DNA from 2 places in the Paenibacillus sp. JT22N7 genome. Region 1 is predicted to be linked to the other one. Evidence: predicted binding sites of a transcription regulator. Region 1 holds the regulator's gene; the other holds the start of a gene.
What was found. The regulator Rex, encoded in region 1, represses fermentation and respiration genes when NADH is low (regulators of the CRP and FNR family bind a similar motif). The targets are predictions, from matches to a motif close to TTGTGAAATATTTCACAA.

Region 1 (3,421 bases):
CGTTTTACCGTCCAAAACGGCTTTCTCGTTCTCGCCCGCATTATGCCTTCAACAGCCTCTCGAAGCTCGCCTGAGCATCGTGACGAATTTTCTCCTCATCAAGCAGCGTGCATTCGCCATCCCGTACAACTTGGCGGCCGTCCACCCATACATGCTTAACGTCGCGGCCAGAGCCGGCATATACCAAATGGGACACAATATCCGTCTGTGGATAAAAATGCGGCTGTTCAATATCGATCGCGATGAAGTCAGCCTTCATGCCAACGCGCAGGCGGCCAATGGAATCCTCCTGCCAAATGGAGCGAGCGCCGTATACCGTTCCCATACGCAAAGCTTCAATGGCTGGCACAACCGTAGGATCGCCAGAAACACCTTTATGCAGCAAAGCCGCAAGATTGATTTCCTTGAATAGATCAAGATTGTTGTTGCTCGCCGCGCTGTCCGTGCCTAATGATACAGTTACACCTGCGCGAAGCAAAGCAGGCACGCGGGCAATGCCGCTTGCCAGCTTGAGGTTGCTGACCGGGTTATGCGATACGGCTACTTTGCGTTCAGCCAGCAGCGCAATTTCCTCGTCATTCAAATGCACCGCATGAGCAACGAGCGCCGGACGCGAGAAGAAGCCTAAATTGTCGAGATGCTGAACGGGACGAACGCCATAATCGCGAACGTTCTGCTCTACTTCGGCAATCGATTCTGACATATGCGTATGCAGTGGCAAATCATAATCATGAGCGGCCTGAACAAATTTCTCAATATAATCTGGCGGGCATGTATAAGGCGCATGCGGCGAAATCATCGTCGTAATCCGGCCATCGGCCTTGCCGTTCCAATCGCGTGCGAAAGCAATCGCTTCCGCCAGCTTAGCTTGCTGTACATCCTCCGGGCAAAGGCCGATGACGCCGCGCGTCAGACAGCCGCGAATGCCGGACTGTTCAACAACTTCGGCCAGCTGGTCCATGCGGTCATACATATCCACGAAAGCTGTCGTACCGGATTTAAGCATTTCCACCACGGCAAGCGCGCTGCCCGCACGGGTATCAAGGTCGATGTATTTGCCTTCCATCGGCCACATTTTTTGCTCCAGCCATACTTGCAGGTTTTGATCATCGGAATAGCCGCGCAGCAAAGTCATAGCCGCATGTCCATGCGTGTTTACTAGACCCGGCATAAAAGCAAGCTTGCTGCCATCCAGCTTTTGCACATCGGCTTGCAGCCCAGTTGGAGCTTCTGCTCCGATATATGTAATGCGATCATCGGTTACAACCATATGCCCTTGCAGCACATGCTCGCCATCCTCCATCGTTACAAAACGTCCATTTTCAATCCAAATTTGGCTCATTTTCGTCATCCCTTTCCCTCTCCAAGTAATAGGCCAGACTTAGCAGCTCTTTCGTAAAGTCAGCATGATGTATGCGAATTTCCTCAGGTACCTTCAATATCGCTGGGGCAAAATTAAGCAAGCCTTCAATGCCGGCGTCAATAAATTGATTAGCGACGTTTTGCGCTTCAAATCCGGGAACGGTTATAATGCCGATCCGGATATTGTTTTCCTCCACCGTTTGTTTCAGCATATCCATCGGCATAACGGTCAAATTATTAATTTGCGAGCCGATTTTAGATGGATGCACATCAAACACCGCGATGATTTTCATATTGTCTTTGGAGTATTTATTATAATTGCAAAGCGCATGGCCTAAATTACCCGCACCGACAAGCGCGACATTTATCGTCTGATCAAGCTTGAGAATTTGGCGAATTTTTTCAATTAAATACGTCACATCATAGCCGATGCCTTTACGGCCAAAATCGCCGAAATACGCCAAGTCCTTACGGATTTGCGCCGGATTCAAATCCAGCTTGACGCCAAGCTCCTGGGACGAAACGGTCTGCACCTCCCGGTTGTTCAGCTCGTTTAGCACTTGCAGGTAAATGGGGAGGCGTCTTACGACGGCCTCCGATATTTTCGTCTGCTTCACCCGTTCTCCTCCTCCCTCTCGGCACCAAGCCATTCTTTCATTCTCGGTACAATTTGCTCTATATGCATATGCTCAATTTTCGGGCCAGGCAAGGAATACAGAAAATGCTTGCCATAATACGTTTCAATCACTCGCGTATCATAAATAATGACAATGCCTTTATCCTTCGCCGTTCGCACGAGCCTGCCGAATCCCTGCTTGAAGCGAATAACCGCTTGCGGAATTGACAGCTTCATAAATGGATTTTGCTTTTGGCGCTGCAGCAATTCCGACTTCGCTTCCAACAGCGGATGATTGGGCGGTTGGAACGGCAATCGGACGATGGCAAGGCAAGTCAAGGCTTCGCCTGGAATATCTACGCCTTCCCAAAAGCTGCTTGTACCAAGCAGTACGGACTCTGGCTGCTGCAAAAAACGCCGCGTCAGCTTCGTACGATTGCCGCTGTCGATGCCTTGGCCCAGCACTTGAATGCTGGTGGCCGCGAGCGCCGCTTTAAGCGGGTCATATACCTGCTTGAGCATTCGGTAAGAGGTGAACAGCACCAGCATTCTGCCATTGGTCTGCTGCACTGCATCTGCCAAAGAAGAGACGAGCATTGAAATAAATGCGGGCTCGCCCGCCGAGCCTTTAAGAACAGGGAAATTGCGCGGAATAATGACGAGCGCCTGCTCCCGGTAATTAAACGGTGATGCCAGCTGTACGGTGCGCAGTCTGCCCGCCTCTTCAAAGCCGCTAAGTCCAAGCTGCTCTTCGGCGAACTGGAATGACTTTTGCACCGAAAGGGTGGCTGACGTTAAAATAATGCTGTCCTTCACATCGAATAAATACTGCTGAAGCTGGCTGCTCACATCAATCGGCACCGCATAAAGATGCAGCGAACGATGCTTGTAGGTCATATTGGCTTCCAGCCAGAACACGTCCGTCGTCTGATCGACTTTCATAAAGCTGCGCAGATCATCCTTAACTCTCGTCAAATCGCGCAAAACGCCATTCAGATCCGTTACAAGCGCCTGTACGGCCAGCTCATCGATGCGGTCTTTAATTTCCTCAGACATTTTCTCAGCTGTCTTCAGCACGCGAATGAGCTCCGTATGAATATTGGTCTCTTCGGCGAGCACTTCGGACCAGCCTTCCGGCAGGCTATCGCCTCGCAGACGATAAACGGATTGATTGTTTTCACCCATCGCGTCAGGAGAAGCTTGCACGAAGCTGTACAGCATCTCAAACAGCCTCTCCCAATGCTCCTTCACTTCCGTGAAGGTCGGGATAATGGTATCAATCGTTTCAAGCCAGCCTTGAACCCGCTCATCGCTTTCCTGCTGAAGATGAATGCGCAACGATGGCAGCAAGCCGGAACGACTATCCTTGAACATCCGCGTAATCGCATTCGTTATCGAATAATAGCCGAGCTGCATGCCTAAATGCTTGCTGGCTACTTCCTC
Region 2 (3,421 bases), on a different contig from region 1:
AAGCGGCGAATGAGAGAGCTTAACGAGCAATATCGGCAATATTTGAAAATGATTGAAAAAATGAATGACGATATCGATACACGATACGTAGAGGGGATTTCAGAACGATTGGATCGGATCGTGCATCGATAAATGTCGAATTAATTAAAACTATTGTAATTAAGAACAGTCTGCCGATATTAAGCGGCAGACTGTTCTGTATTTCTTATTCTGTTCTATTCCATCTCATCCCGAATCGACTCAATCAAGCCTTTCAGCTTGTTCGCCGACTTCTGGAACAGCGCCGTTTCTTCGTCCGACAGTGTCAGCTCCAGAACGTTGCGGATACCGCTGCGATCAACGACGCATGGAACGCCGATGTATACATCGGATACGCCGAGGTAGTTGTCGAGCAGGGTCGATACGTTCAGCACGGCGCCTTCATCTTGCAGAATCGCGGTACAGATGCGGTCGAGTGCCAGAGCGATGGCGTAATACGTCGCGCCTTTTGCTTCGATAATTTGGTAAGCGGCATCGCGTGTGCCGGTGAAAATCCGTTCTTTCTGTTCGTCGTTCAGTCCGAGCTCTGTACCCGCAACGTTCGACAGGCTCCATACCGGCAGCTCGGAATCGCCATGCTCCCCGATAATTGGGGCGTGGACGCTGCGCGGATCAATGTTCAGCTCTTCGCCAATCAGATAGCGGAAGCGTGCGCTGTCGAGCAGCGTGCCTGAACCGATGACGCGGTTAACGGGCCAGCGCGATTTTCGCAAGGAGAAGTAGCTCATGACGTCCACTGGGTTCGAGGCGATCAGCAGAATGCCATCGTCATTATATTTCAAGACCTCATCAATAATTTGGTCAAAAATCGCTACGTTGCGCTTCAGCAGCTGAATACGCTCTTCGCCTGGACGCTGGGCCACACCGGCCGTAATAATAATGATGTCCGCGCCTTTGCAGTCCTCGTAAGTGCCTGCCCATACCTTCGTGCCGCCAAGGAACGGCATGCCGTGGTTCATGTCGAGCGCATCGCCGATCGCTTTCTTCTCATTGGCATCGATAAGCACCAGCTCATCCATGCGATTGCGAAGCAGCAGTGTATAAGCGGTTGTTGAGCCTACAGCCCCAGCGCCAATGACAACAATTCTTGATTTTTTCATTTCCGATCTCTCCCCGTCTAATGGTGTAGTTGCTTCTAGTTTTGCTTTTGCCATTACTCCTGAATTACTTCTGCAATTCCTTCTGTTCTTGCTCTTGCGCGTGATCCTCTTTGTCGAAATAAGGCTTGTTCACGAAATAATACATATATCCCATTAATACGCCGCCGCCAATCAGATTGCCCAGTGTGACAGGCACAAGATTGTGAATGACGCCGCCGTAAGTAATCGTGTCTGGATGGTCGACGACTAGTGCAATAGCAAAGGTGCACATGTTGGCAATGCTATGCTCGTAGCCCGAAATAAAGAAGCAGAAGACGAACAGCATCATGGAAAACATTTTTGCCCCGTCATGCTTCATGCCCATCGGGATGAAAAAGGCGAGACAGACTAGCCAGTTACATAAAATCGCCCGGAAAAAAAGCTCCATCGACGACGTATGCATTTTCGCTTCGACGACACTGAGCAGGAACGTATTGACCTTCTCGCTGTCGAACAGTCCGGTTGTCATAATGAGCAGGGCGAACACGGCTGCGCCAAGCAGGTTGCCAGCGTAGCTGGTCAGCCACATTTTGATGGCGTCGGTCCATTTGAGCTTGCGCCGGAGCGCGGTAAACGAATAATAAAACGTATTGCCGGTAAACAAGTCGCCGCCGCCGTATGCGATGAGAATAATCGCAGCTCCGAACGTTAGCGCGGCCATCGGATAAGCGAGTGGAGAATGCTCGGCGTAAAAAAAGTTACCCGTCTTAAAGGCGACTATAACGCCAAAGCCAATGAACATGCTGGCGAGCATGGACCTGGAAATATACCGGATGCGGCTTTGCTGAAAAATCATATGCTTCTTGTGTGCGAGTTGCTCGACCTTGCGTAGCGGTTCAGTTTCCATGAGCATTCACTCCTCTTGCTGCTTACTGAGGTTAGAATAACACAGGAGGGACACAGTCGATTGTGACATTCCTCACAGGTAAAGGCGAAAATTGTTACAGAAATAAGGGATTCCCGGCGGAGTGGACAACTACTGAGCTAATGATTATTCCTGTAATGGCAAAAATTAGGTAGTCTTCTTGTAGATGCAAACGGAGGTGCACATCTATTTGCATAAATATAGCGGCATTAAAGAATGAGGCTTCACCACAACCAAATTAAATGGAATAAAGGAGAGTTTATTCGATGAAAAAATGGATTGGTGCTCTATTATCTTTGGCCCTTATTATTGCAATTGCTGGTGTGCAGCCTGCCCCTGTATCAGCGGCAGAAGTTGTAAACGCTACCATTATTGTTCCTAAAAATACGACCTATGACGGCAAAGGCAAAGTTTTTGTCGCGAACCCGAGTACGTTAGGGGATGGCAGCCAGGCTGAGAATCAGAAGCCGGTATTCCGTCTGGAGGCAGGCGCAACGCTGAAAAATGTCATTATCGGCGCTCCTGCTGCCGACGGCGTTCACTGCTATGGCAGCTGCAATATTGAGAATGTGACTTGGCAGGATGTAGGCGAGGACGCTTTGACTCTAAAATCTTCCGGTACCGTTAATATTACAGGCGGCGGCGCATATAAAGCCTATGACAAGGTGTTCCAAATGAATGCATCCGGCACGATCAATATTAAAAATTTCAAGGCCAATGACATCGGCAAGCTCGTTCGTCAAAATGGCGGCACCTCTTATTCGGTATCCATGAATGTTTCAAATAGCGATATTTCCAAGGTGAAGGATTCCATTTTGCGTACAGACAGCAGCTCCACAACGGGCAAAATAACAAACACGCGCTATTCTGGCGTGCCGACGCTGTTCAAAGGTTTTGCATCCGGCAAAACCAGTCAATCCGGAAACACGGCTTATTAGGCAATCCTTCCAAAAAAAGACGCGGCAATGCCGCTTAAGCTTTAGCTTAAGCCTTAGCTTGAACCTGAGCCTGAGCCGCAGAGCCTAGCGTTTGGAAGGATAGTCGTCCCCCGTAAGTAAGCCTGTTTATAAATCATCAACAGGGCCTGTGCCGAGATTAGGCGGCATGGGCTCTGTTTCCCATTTGGCGACAATGAGCATATCCAAATGTCTGGCGGAGCGCAGCAAATCCTGCACAATCGTTTTGCGGACGAGCATTTGCCACGGCGGCCGGCTCGATTGTCCAATAATGAGCTGGGTCGCTTGCAGGTCAGCCATCTGTTTCAGCAAAATTCCGCTAATTTCCTGGCGTCTATCTGCCGCACTTACCGCCAGCTGGCCGCCAAGCCGCTCGCACAGCTGCCGCAGCGCATCAAGCCGCTTTTGCTGCACCTCGGTTT

Region 2: the regulator Rex is predicted to act here: its motif matches at 2,086-2,103, upstream of AC50Y5_RS12850 (formate/nitrite transporter family protein).

Annotation. Positions count from the first base shown of each region.
Region 1 covers NZ_JBXENY010000012.1:51,685-55,105, reverse strand. The annotation lists gene AC50Y5_RS27260 (hypothetical protein) at 1-41, opposite strand, end outside; gene AC50Y5_RS27255 (amidohydrolase) at 41-1,342, opposite strand; gene AC50Y5_RS27250 (redox-sensing transcriptional repressor Rex) at 1,323-1,979, opposite strand; gene dinG (ATP-dependent DNA helicase DinG) at 1,976-3,421, opposite strand, start outside.
Region 2 covers NZ_JBXENY010000004.1:291,064-294,484, reverse strand. The annotation lists gene AC50Y5_RS12860 (hypothetical protein) at 1-132, shown strand, start outside; gene AC50Y5_RS12855 (L-lactate dehydrogenase) at 216-1,139, opposite strand; gene AC50Y5_RS12850 (formate/nitrite transporter family protein) at 1,204-2,025, opposite strand; gene AC50Y5_RS12845 (pectate lyase) at 2,310-2,981, shown strand; gene AC50Y5_RS12840 (histidine kinase) at 3,108-3,421, opposite strand, start outside.